4 regions of the Vibrio sp. R11-SG3-ISO3-SZ genome follow, and region 1 is predicted to be linked to each of the others. Evidence: predicted binding sites of a transcription regulator. Region 1 holds the regulator's gene; each other region holds the start of a gene.
The links. The regulator PurR, encoded in region 1, represses purine synthesis genes. The targets are predictions, from matches to a motif close to TNANGNAAACGTTTNCNTNA.
Positions count from the first base shown of each region.

Region 2: a site for PurR is predicted at 1,732-1,751, ahead of AC6R1O_RS17720 (phosphoribosylaminoimidazolesuccinocarboxamide synthase). Genes of this name have one in related genera too.
Region 3: a site for PurR is predicted at 1,543-1,562, ahead of AC6R1O_RS11430 (formate--tetrahydrofolate ligase). Genes of this name have one in related genera too.
Region 4: a site for PurR is predicted at 1,825-1,844, ahead of purM (phosphoribosylformylglycinamidine cyclo-ligase). Genes of this name have one in related genera too.

Region 1 covers NZ_JCBDGX010000150.1:29,814-32,929, reverse strand. The annotation lists gene torR (two-component system response regulator TorR) at 1-307, opposite strand, end outside; gene torD (molecular chaperone TorD) at 546-1,253, shown strand; gene purR (HTH-type transcriptional repressor PurR) at 1,492-2,496, shown strand; cyclic di-GMP riboswitch class I at 2,672-2,780, shown strand; gene AC6R1O_RS17040 (TfoX/Sxy family DNA transformation protein) at 2,985-3,116, shown strand, end outside.
Region 2 covers NZ_JCBDGX010000164.1:1,354-4,469, reverse strand. The annotation lists gene AC6R1O_RS17735 (lactate/malate family dehydrogenase) at 1-30, opposite strand, end outside; gene AC6R1O_RS17730 (glycerophosphodiester phosphodiesterase) at 277-978, shown strand; gene AC6R1O_RS17725 (hypothetical protein) at 1,239-1,631, shown strand; gene AC6R1O_RS17720 (phosphoribosylaminoimidazolesuccinocarboxamide synthase) at 1,848-2,951, shown strand; partial or broken gene AC6R1O_RS17715 (methyl-accepting chemotaxis protein) at 3,048-3,116, opposite strand, start outside.
Region 3 covers NZ_JCBDGX010000089.1:57,011-60,126, forward strand. The annotation lists gene AC6R1O_RS11430 (formate--tetrahydrofolate ligase) at 1-1,514, opposite strand, end outside; gene AC6R1O_RS11435 (hypothetical protein) at 1,774-1,962, opposite strand; gene AC6R1O_RS11440 (fatty acid cis/trans isomerase) at 2,001-3,116, opposite strand, start outside.
Region 4 covers NZ_JCBDGX010000077.1:71,080-74,195, reverse strand. The annotation lists gene rluF (23S rRNA pseudouridine(2604) synthase RluF) at 1-982, shown strand, start outside; gene upp (uracil phosphoribosyltransferase) at 1,105-1,731, opposite strand; gene purM (phosphoribosylformylglycinamidine cyclo-ligase) at 1,909-2,949, shown strand; gene purN (phosphoribosylglycinamide formyltransferase) at 2,952-3,116, shown strand, end outside.

The DNA of each region.
Region 1 (3,116 bases):
GCTTAGTGACATAATCGTCCGCGCCCATTTCTAGACCAACAATCTTATCAATGCTGTCGGTACGCCCGGTCACCAAGATAATACCGATGTCCGATTGACTGCGCAGCTCACGCGTCAGCATCAAGCCATCTTCGCTGGGCAGATTGATATCCAGCATCACCAAATCGACCCGACTGCTACTGAGTACGTCGCGCATCTGCGCGCCATTCTCAGCTTGGCTCACCTGATACCCTTCGGTTTGAAAGTAGCCCGCCAATTTACGGCGAGTCACTTCATCATCTTCAACAACCAAAATGTGGTAGCTCATCGGCTCTACTCACTTATTCAAACACTGATTCAATGGCTTTATTCTATTCATAATTAGTCACAACTCCATCTTTGTCCTCTTTGGGAGGTGAAAAGTTGGCGATTCATTGATGCAAAGCAAGCTTTGCTGCCCTGTTCACAAATTGCCATATTTGACCATTTCTTCTCATAATCAGGTTGACCGCTGTTCATTTTTATCCGTTAGACTTAACGGCATCTGATTCAGTTGAGAGCCCATCATGCCAGAGACACCTAACGCCCAGATTTCCGACCCTTTATCTCCCGCCGAAAAAGAGCAGCGCGCCTTTGATGAGCAACGCGCCGAGCTCTACTGGTGGTTTTCGAGCGTGTTTGCCAAAGAGCTCTCAGAGCAAGAGCTGGCCCAATATCATTCGGTGGACACACGTACCTTTCTGACGGGACTTGCACAAACCCCTGAGCTTAACGTAGCCGCAGACAGGCTCATCGATGCATTGAACCGATTGCAAGACAGGCCAGATGCTCAGTTGGAACTATCAGCCGACTATTGCGACCTGTTTTTAAAATCCGACCGAGACAGCGCGTTGCCTTACGCCTCTGTCTACTTAGATGAATCCGGACTGCTCAATGGGGAGCCCGCCAAACAGATGGACACTCTGCTCCAACAACATGGCGTGGCCGTGCATTCAGGGCTCAATGAACCTTCTGATCATCTCGCGATAGAGTTGGATTTTTTAGGTAACCTGATTGTGCGCGGCGCTCATGCAGCAGAGCAGACGGCAGGCGACACGCATCTCGCCTACCAAGAGCAAGCCGATTTTATTGAGCAGCATCTACTCCCTTGGATTGAGAGGTTTGCCGAGCGCTGCCAGCGCCTCGACACATTCGGCTTCTATGCGGCGCTGTCGTCGCTATTGTGCGCGTTCATTCAATTGGATAAAGCCTACCTGCAAGGCGATAGCGATTAAGCCCATACAAAAGGTGTGGCGAGATCCCAAAGGCGGTTTTTTTATTTGCCCAAATCGACGTTGCGGACTACAATTCGGTCCGCAAACGATAAAACTAATAAATACAAACCGCTTTTTGAGGGCGGTTTTTGTGTTTCTGATACTTTCTGTCTACATACTCTAAACTTTGTATAGACTTTACTTTTATAGACTTAACTTTTCATAGAATAGTAGGCAGTCATCGACAGGACAAAACCATATGGCCACGATTAAAGACGTCGCTCGCTTAGCGGGTGTCTCGACCACCACTGTATCCCATGTGATCAACAAAACACGCTTTGTCGCTGAAGCCACGCAAGAAAAAGTGATGGAAGCGGTTCAAGAGTTGAACTATGCCCCAAGTGCCGTTGCACGCAGCCTGAAATGTAACTCGACACGCACAATAGGCATGCTGGTTACTCAATCGACCAACCTTTTCTTCTCGGAAGTGATCGACGGGGTTGAGAGCTACTGCTACCGTCAAGGCTACACCTTGATCTTGTGTAACACTGGCGGCATCTACGAGAAACAACGTGACTACATTCGCATGCTGGCGGAAAAGCGCGTCGATGGCATCTTAGTGATGTGTTCAGATTTGACCGAAGAGTTGAGCGAAATGCTTGACCGTCATAAAGACATCCCTAAGGTGGTGATGGATTGGGGCCCGGAAAGCTCACAAGCCGATAAAATCATCGACAACTCGGAAGAAGGCGGCTACCTCGCAACAAAATACCTGATTGATCACGGCCACAAGCGCATTGCTTGCTTGAGTGGGCATTTTGAAAAAGCGGCCTGCCAAGAGCGCATCCAAGGCTTTAAGCGCGCAATGAACGAGTCGGGTTTGAGCGTCAACGAAGATTGGATCTTAGAAGGTAACTTTGAGTGCGATACCGCCGTGCTTGCCGCGGACAAAATCGTCGCCATGGACGAAAAGCCAACCGCAGTATTCTGTTTCAACGATACGATGGCGCTCGGTTTGATGAGCCGTTTACAGCAAAAAGGCATTCGTATTCCAGAAGACATGTCGGTCATTGGTTATGACAACATTGAGCTAGCCGAGTACTTTTCACCACCGCTAACGACGGTTCACCAGCCGAAGCGCCGTGTGGGTAAAAACGCATTTGAGATTTTGCTCGAACGTATTAAAGACAAAGAGCATGAAAAACGTATTTTTGAAATGCACCCAGAAATCGTCGAGCGCGATACCGTGGCGACGGTGAAATAGACCAACGAACAAGTTCAGCACATCACATCGACTAGCCCAGCGAGAATACTTCTCATCCGCTGGGCTTTATTCTCTCGGTAACACCCCTCTATTTTATGAACTAAGATCACATTTAACCCATCAAAACGTGATGTTTAGCCCATAAATTATTTATGCTTATTATGTTCGACGAATGCCACGAACAGGGCAAACCATTTCGAAAGGATGGGACGCAAAGCTTCCGGCCTGTTGCAGCCACTCAACGATATCAACGTTGATGACTGCTTGGTAGCGGGGTTGCCGATGGCAAATGTGCACTTCGTAATTCTTTATCAAAAGCAAAGAATACAATGACTTAAACGTTGCGCGCGCATTATGCGCTCACACCGTGAGTAGGATTATTCTTTTATGAGCCAGAATGACACCCTACTGACACAAAACCTGCATATTTTTGCTAATCTCTCGGACCTGAATTTGGTGGCGTATTGTAATACACCGAGAATAACAGCATGGATAAACCAATTTTAAAAGACTCAATGCGATTGTTTGAACCATTGGGCAAGATCAAGTCTCGCTCAATGTTTGGTGGATTCGGAATCTTCGCTGATGACATCATGTTTGCCCTCGTGGTAAATGACAAA
Region 2 (3,116 bases), on a different contig from region 1:
TGCGCCAGCGCCGATCACTCCGATCTTCATGCTCTCTTCCTTGTTCCAATCAAATTTAGTGCTCTGGGCGTATTCTAATCGTCTGAAACCTCTTTTTTCCAATTTAATTTTATCTTCAAATTAAATATTAGATAAAAATATCGTTCATGACATAAAAACCAGTAGAGTTAATCGCAATCTGTTGAAAGAGCGAGCACAACTTAGAGATCAAAATGACTACCACATCCACTCAATGACGCGTATTCTCAGACCAAATCACTCCGTTGAGAATCAGATATGCTCATTATTGGCCACCGCGGCGTGGCAGGACACTATCCAGAAAACACCACCGCCAGCATTCAAGCGGCGATAGATCTTGGCCTTACTTGGGTTGAAGTCGATGTGCAGCCTTGCAAAGACGGTCATCTCGTCGTGTGTCACGACCATACTGTTGACCGTTGCTCAAATGGTACAGGCAGAGTCGACACCTTGACCCTCAGTGCGCTCAAACAACTCAATTTTGCGGCGCGCCATGAAGGTCAAGTGACACCACAAACCCTGTTAACCCTTGAAGAGCTACTGACACTTATTGAACCCAGCGACATCAAGCTGAATATTGAAGTGAAAGTTGATACCCACGACGCCCAATCGGTATGCGCGCTATTGGCCTCTACGCTCAATGTGACCTCAATACCGCTAGAGCGCATTATTTTGTCGAGTTTTAGCCATGACGTGATGCGCGAGTTAGCAAAGCAAATTCCTCAGTGTCGACGCGCTTTACTTACCGAGCGATTGAAGCGCAAGGATTGGCAACTTCTCAAAGAGGTGGAGGCGACAGGCTGCAATATTGGCGCAACATGGGCGACCAAGTCTACCGTCTCAAAACTACAAGATGCCGGGTATGAAGTGTGGTGCTACACCATCAATAATCCGAAACGACTCAAACACCTTTCTCAATTGGATGGTATTTTTAGCGACTATCCAGAACGTTTTCTCTAGCACCTCTTCTCACCCTGTTCGCCTCTACTTGGCCTCCTGCTGAGTAGAGTGAGTTACCCATCACATTTTCTGCACCTTTTCAAAGCTCTCATTCAACCTATCAAACCAATATAATTTAACTACTTATCAGATAGTTAGAAAACAAACTCCTTCTATTAATCTACCTGACCCGCTCATTTTGCGCGCAAAAAATGCTTGCGTCTTCGCCACAATAAAACTACTGTATACGCATACAGCATGTATAAAAGGACAGTATTATGATTTCAGTTCAAACACCTCGTCACGGCTACTCAAAGTTTAATGTGTTGGCTCAGTCTACCCAGCCTCTATCTTTGGATGACACCAGCCTTGAACGACTGGCTGATCTGTCACAGCAGAAACAGTGGATTCTATTTACAGGTCAATGCCCACGTCCAGATTTTGCTCAACTGTCCTCACATCAAGTGCGTTGCAATCAAATCATCCACATGAAGCCATCGCAAATTCAGTCGGAAGTCGATATTGTGACCAAAGCGATTCAATCAGGTAACGCCAGTGCGGTGGTTGCCTCAAGTGAGCTCTCTCTTATCGAACAGCGACTATTGAAAGAACTGGCCAAGCAACATCAGTGTGAAGTCTTTTTTGTTGATGCGTCTATGCATCACTACCACTAAATCGAAACCTCACTGCTTCGCCTCCTATCATTGTGATAAGAGGCGTTTCTTTTCGCGGTTTCTTGATTTGAAACCAAGGCCTAACTCATTCAACTTAAAAACAAGCAAACGTTTGCTTTTTATCTGGAACAGAGAAAAAGTTCTGGTATCATGCTCTGCAAATGAAGGGCCTTCATGGCTTATCAACCATTTTTGACAAATTATAGGAATGTCTAAATGAGTCTCGCAGAACAAGTTCTCGCCGTTAATGACGATCTTCCCATCCGCACTGATAAACCGGTTCACAGTGGTAAAGTCCGCTCTGTGTATTGGCTAACCGAAGCCGATAGCCGACGCCTTATCGAAGAAAAAGGTTACGACGTGTCGCCTGACGCACCACTAGCAATTATGGTGATCAGTGACCGTATCTCCGCGTTTGACTGCATTTGGCACGGTGAAGGGAATCTAAAAGGCGTGCCAGGTAAAGGGGCGGCGTTAAACGCCATCTCCAACCACTGGTTCCAACTGTTTAAAGACAATGGGCTCGCAGACAGCCACATTCTCGACATTCCTCACCCATTGGTTTGGATCGTGCAAAAAGCCAAGCCCATCATGATCGAAGCCATCTGCCGCCAATACATCACCGGTTCAATGTGGCGTGCTTACGAAAAAGGTGAGCGCGAGTTTTGTGGTATCACACTACCTGAGGGTTTAGAGAAAGACAAAGCGCTTCCAGAGCTACTTATGACGCCATCCACTAAAGGCATTCTACGTGGCATCCCTGGTGTACCAGAAGCGGACGACGTTAACATCAGTCGCCGCAACATCGAGGAGAACTTTGCCGCGTTTAACTTCTCAAAGCAAAGCGACATCGCGATTTATGAGAAGCTACTCAGTGAAGGCTTTGGCGTCATTAGCTCGGCTTTGGCGAAAGTAGGTCAAGTCTTTGTTGATACCAAATTTGAGTTTGGTTACGTCACCGACGCGGCGGGTCAGGAAAAACTCATCTACATGGATGAAGTGGGGACACCGGACTCTTCACGTATTTGGGATGAAGCACAATACCAAGCCGGCAATATTGTCGAGAACTCAAAAGAAGGGTTCCGCCAGTTCTTGCTTAACCACTTCCCTGACCCAGACATCTTGCTCAATAAAGATCGCATGCCTGAGCGTGAAGCCCTTGCTCGTGACAATGCCCTTCCTCTCTCTGCGTTGATGGACATCTCAAAGACCTACACAGGTATCGCAGAAAAGATCACGGGAAAAGCGATTACGCTCAGCGATAATCCTAAGCAAGAGATCATCGATATTCTTGCCGCAGACTACGGTCTCATTGACTAAGTGACCTGTTCGACTGAAACGACAACGCCCAGCTAAGCTGGGCGTTGTTTTATCTTAACAATGATATCTCTACTTAGTGGCTTTTCATCTCATCGCTTAGAGCTTAAAGCGCTTTATCTCTTGTTCAAGCTCAAGTGAGAGTTCGGAAAGCTGTCTTGCTTGCGC
Region 3 (3,116 bases), on a different contig from region 1:
AAGCCTTGTTGCTTGAACTGGGCCAGTTGCGCTTTCGCCAGCTCACTGAGCGTGATGGACGACGCGCCATAGCCTGTTTCTGTTACCGCCATCAGTTTCTCTTCCAGTGATTGGGAAAGTTGATACAGTGGCTTAAAGCTCGCGCTCGTCTGCGTTTGTTCCACCACCTTGGCGGCAAGCTCACGAGTGCCTTCACCACCAAGGGCAAAGCCTTCGCTGATAGAAACGGCGACATTGTTTGGCAGAGCTTCGATCAGCGCTTTCAGCTCAGCGAGCTCTTGTTCGCTGTCTTGCGGGAATCGGTTGATGGCCACAACCGCCGGCACGCCGTACTTGTTGACATTGTCGATGTGCCATTTTAGGTTTTCAAATCCAGCGTGCAGCGCGTCTTTATCATCATGGAATAGGGCGTCAGGCAAGGCTTGGCCTGGCTTTAAGTCGTAACAGCCAGAGTTGGCTTTAAGTCCGCGCAACGTTGCCACAATGACGGCGCAATCAGGCGCTTTGCCGGAGAGTTGCGCTTTGATGTTGCACGCTTTTTCAAAGCCCATGTCTGAACCAAAGCCGCCTTCGGTGACCGTGAAATCGGCCAACTTGGTGGCGATATTGTCTGCGATGATGGAAGAGTTACCGTGAGCAATATTGGCGAAAGGCCCAGCGTGGATCAAGGTCGGCACACCTTCTAGCGTTTGCATTAACGTGGGTTCGATGGCGTCTTTCATGCAGACTGCCATAGCGCCGGCGACTTGCAAATCTTCTGCGGTCACGGGCTGCCCATCGAGATCATAAGCTAGTACAACACGGCCGATACGCTGGCGCAAATCGCTCAGGTTGCTGGCAAGGGCAAGAATGGCCATCAGTTCCGATGCGGCTGAAATGTCAAAGCCATCTTGGCGCTCAAAGCCGTTGATGGTTTTACCTGGCTCGTTCTGACCCACGCGGATCATGCGCAGTGCACGGTCATTATGATCCATTACGCGTTTCCACACGATGCGTTCTGGGTTAAGACGCAGTGCTTTGAGTCCACTGCGCGTTTCGAAATCGTCATAGCCGTTGCGCTGTTCATGATACAGACGCGCGTCAATGGCGGCCGCCGCGAGGTTGTGGGCAGCGCTCACCGCATGAATATCGCCAGTGAGGTGCAAGTTCAACTCTTCCATCGGCGCGACTTGCGAGTAACCGCCGCCCGCTGCGCCGCCTTTGACGCCAAACACGGGCCCCATAGAAGGTTGACGAATGCACGCCATTACAGAGCGCCCCAACTTTTTCAATCCTTGCGCAAGGCCAATCGTGGTGACGGTTTTGCCTTCGCCAAGAGGGGTTGGAGTAATCGCGGTCACGACGATTAGCTTGCCTGTAGGTTGATCATCGAGCCTTTTCAGTGTGCTCAGTGAGATTTTGGCCTTATATTTTCCTTGGCTGTGAAACTCTGATTCCGTTAATCCAGCGTTAAGCGCAACCTGATCGATAGATTGCAGTGATGTCGTGCGACAGATTTCAATATCGGACAGCATAAAACCCTCAAAATACAGACTCAAAAAGTGAGGCAAACGTTTGCGCACGAATGATAGCGTGTAATCTTGCGTTGTAAAGCGCTTTTTAGTGACGGAATATTTTAGCGGATTGGGCGAAGAACGCCTACGCAAATTGGGTTGGACATGTAGGCCAATAACTCAGCGAACAATGTTGGAATGAACAGAGCGAGTGACAGAATAATAAAACGCCCTGCAAGGCAGGGCGAGTGAGGCGGCCCAGTTGACTGAGCAACTATAGTTAGTACCAGTCGTCTTCCGGATAGAGCTTCCCTTCGGGTGCATAAGGGGAGTCATCACGGGTGTGAGATGACCGGTTTCTCAAGCTGTCGAGTTGGTGCTCTAACATCTGTACGGTGTCGTAATCACCTTCGGAGCACGCGACATAGATTTGTTGCTCCAATGCTCGGATATTGTCTTGAAGTCCCATAACTACCTCCGATAACACGTTAAACCCAATTAAAACGTTTATCTGTTTTCAAAACGATTATAGTCCAGCAATCCAAATTCGATCGGTTGATCCGCTTTATACCACTCGTGCACGCGGTCACTGAACGGCCAGAATTCATCAGAACTGCGGCGAATCGCGAATTGATCCAGTATCTTAATGTAATCGTCTTCGGTTCGCAGCGCTTCTAATGATTCGACCAACTGATCGACCTCAGATTCCTCCAACGATAGGTACGCAGCCGGATAGCTACCGATCACTCCGCGCACTAAGGTTAAATCATCATTGGCGAAATCACGGTTACTCTCTTCATTAAACAAGCTAGAAATATTGGTGTGAGCGTTATTGTGTAGCAGAGTAAACAACTGCTCTTGTCCGCTTGGCGCGCGCACCATGATCATCAGGCTTTGTGGCAAATGGACCAGACCTTCACCTTGTATTGCATCGATACGTCTCAGGGTTGCTTCACTGCGCTCGCTTAGACCCGTTTGCTCAATCTTGAAACGGTTGGACAGTACGGGGGCGAGTTGGGTTTGGAGAATGTCATACAGCTCCGCTTTCGGATCATCGCTGGCATAGCGCACTTGCGTTGGTTGGTTGAAGGGTTCGACGTTGCGCTGTAAGAAATCACTCAACTGAGCGCTCTGATCTTGATACCAGCTCGAATGCTCTTGATGACGAACCTCTTGAGGAAGTAAGGCGACAAAATTACTTTCTCCCTCTAGGCGCAGGAAGTCCATAAACATGCGCGTCATCAATTGGTGGCCAAAGTTGCCATAGACATCAAAGCCTGCCACAAGGAGGTAATGAATGCGCTCTAACAAGGCATAATCAAGCACCCAGGCGGTTTTTGGTGGCGTGCCGACTAACCCTTGGACCACCGACGCACTATCAAAATGGCGAAATACCGTGAGAGCGGCATTGGGGTTCGTGCCACCGCCTGTCCAGATGATATCGGTGGTCAGGTGTTTGCCGTCTTTAAACCACTGATTGGTGAACTCAGATTTCGCTTTCAAATAGCGCGCTTGCTGCTTGGAATAACTGACCCAATTGGCAATCGGCAGCGTATTGCTTTCCAGCTCAGCAGGCAGTTTTAGGTTGTCGGCTTGCGAGCGATAAAACTCATTCACTTGCGG
Region 4 (3,116 bases), on a different contig from region 1:
TAACAAATTCATCAGTGAAACCGGCTTTTGTTCACGTCGAGAAGCAGACCGACTGATAGAGCAAGGTCGAGTCACCATTAATGGCCAAGTGCCGGAAATGGGCACCAAGGTGCTTCCCGGAGACGATGTTCAAGTCGATGGAAAACCTATCAGTGGTGCCACCGATAAACCGATTTATATCGCTTTAAATAAACCGACTGGTATCACCTGTACAACCGAGCGAGATGTACCGGGTAACATTGTTGACTTTATTGGCCACAAAAAACGCATCTTCCCAATTGGTCGCTTAGATAAGCCGTCGGATGGGCTGATCTTTCTGACCAATGATGGCGATATCGTCAACAAAATTCTTCGTGCGGGTAACCATCACGAAAAAGAGTACGTCGTGCGTGTTGACAAGCCCATCACCGATGACTTTATTCATAAGATGAGCAGCGGCGTCCCGATTTTAGATACCGTCACGCTACCGTGCCGTGTCACCAAGGAAACCAAGTTTTCATTTCGAATCGTGCTGACACAAGGGTTGAACCGTCAAATACGCCGTATGTGTGAAGCGCTGGGATACGAAGTATTCAAGTTACGCCGAGTTCGCATCATGAACATTACCTTGGATGGTATCCCTAACGGTCAATGGCGCTACTTGTCTGATCAAGAGGTTGAGACGATTCTCGCTATGTGTGAGGGCTCAAGCGGGACTGAAGAAGCCTCAAAGGTTGACAGCAAAGGGCGAAGAATCCGCCGCGCAACCGATGCAAAGCTCTTTGATAGTCGAGAAGAGAATCAAGAATCCAAAGCGCGACGCAATCAAAAGCCGCGAACGTTTAAAGGTCGCAATGCCGATGATCTTCGTCACGCGCCTAATTCGAAAAAGGGCCGCGCCCATCACCACAATCCAAGCCAAAAGCCCGCCACCAAACACTCAGGCCCCACGACCAAACCGGCAAAACCACGCACCGGCGGCACGCTAAGTTTGAAGAAGTAACGCAGGCGAAGTATCCGTTCAGCGCTTTGCTGCAATGAAAAAGGAGCATCATTCAATGCTCCTTTTTAGTCTTTACAAGTCAATCAACACACTAGCGTATAAAGTGACTTAGATATCAACGATTACTTAGTGCCGAAAATCTTGTCACCGGCATCACCAAGACCAGGGACAATGTAACCTTTATCGTTCAGTCTGCTGTCAATAGCAGCGGTGTAAAGTTCCACATCTGGGTGCGCTTTTTCTAGAGCTTCGATGCCTTCTGGCGCAGCAACCAACACCAACACTTTGAATGACTGACAACCTTGCTCTTTAAGAAGGTCAATCGTCGCAATCATAGAGCCGCCGGTAGCAAGCATAGGGTCAACAACCAACGCGATACGCTCATCAATGTTTGACGCCAGTTTGTTGAAGTACGGCACAGGCTCCAACGTCTCTTCGTCACGGTAAATACCCACCACACTGATGCGAGCACTAGGAATGTGCTCTAGCACGCCGTCCATCATACCTAGGCCAGCACGAAGAATCGGCACAACGGTGACTTTCTTACCCTTGATTTGATCCACTTCTACCGGACCATTCCAACCGTCAATGGTTACTTTTTCTGTTTCAAAGTCTGCGGTCGCTTCATAGGTCAGCAAGCTGCCGACTTCTGTTGCAAGCTCGCGAAAACGCTTAGTGCTGATATCACCTTCTCGTAGAAGACCAATTTTGTGTTTCACAAGAGGGTGTTTAACTTCAACAACTTTCATTTCCATCTCCGGATCTATGGCAAATTTCAAATAAACTTGTCGATTATAAACGATTTCGTTCACAATTTCTTGTCGTAGCGCAAAAGAAAAAACTTGCGCAAACGTTTGCTATCTAGCTTTGACCACTGGTAGAATAGCGCCGTTTTCACATCCAACTTTCTAACCGAGGACTTCCCCGTGAGTGCTGATAACACTTCTCTTAGCTATAAAGATGCTGGCGTTGACATTGATGCAGGCAACGCACTTGTTGACCGTATTAAAGGTGCGGTAAAACGTACACGTCGCCCTGAAGTAATGGGTGGTATTGGTGGTTTTGGCGCGCTGTGCGAATTGCCAACCAAGTACAAGCATCCAGTTCTCGTCTCAGGGACAGACGGTGTGGGCACTAAGCTGCGCCTTGCTTTGGATATGAAAAAGCATGACACCATCGGTATTGACCTTGTGGCAATGTGTGTCAACGACCTGATTGTTCAAGGTGCAGAGCCGCTGTTCTTCTTGGATTACTACGCAACAGGTAAGTTGGATGTCGATACGGCAGCGGATGTTGTGTCAGGCATTGCAGACGGCTGTGTGCAAGCAGGTTGTGCACTGATCGGTGGTGAAACCGCAGAAATGCCAGGGATGTATGAAGGCGAAGACTATGACGTAGCAGGCTTTTGTGTTGGCGTCGTCGAGAAAGAAGACGTGATTGACGGCACGAAAGTCGCAGCTGGCGACGCGCTGATCGCGGTCGGTTCAAGCGGTCCACACTCAAACGGTTACTCACTCATTCGTAAGATTCTTGAAGTCTCTGGTGCTGACAAAAACGAACAGTTAGCTGACAAAACGATTGGTGAGCACCTACTCGAACCCACCAAAATTTACATCAAATCGGCACTCAAGATGATTGAGCAGCATGACATTCATGCCATCTCGCACATCACTGGTGGCGGTTTCTGGGAAAACATCCCTCGCGTACTGCCTGAAGGCACCAAAGCGGTGATCGATGGTAACAGCTGGGAATGGCCAATTATCTTCAAATGGCTACAAGAGAAAGGCAACGTCACAACCCACGAAATGTACCGCACATTTAACTGTGGTGTTGGTCTGATTGTCGCCCTACCTAAAGCACAAGCCGACGCAGCGGTTGAACTGTTGAAAGCCGAAGGCGAGAACGCTTGGGTGATTGGCGAGATTGCAACAGCGCAAGCAGGCGAAGAACAAGTAGAGATCAACTAAAGATGAAAAGCGTTGTTGTTTTAGTTTCAGGGAATGGTTCTAACTTGCAAGCGATTATTGATGCTTGTGAAACCAACATCGATAATGGCCGAGTAACCGCTGTTTTTTCAAACAAAGCAACCGCTTACGCTTTGGAACGTGCGAAAAAAGCCGGTGCTGGCGCGCAC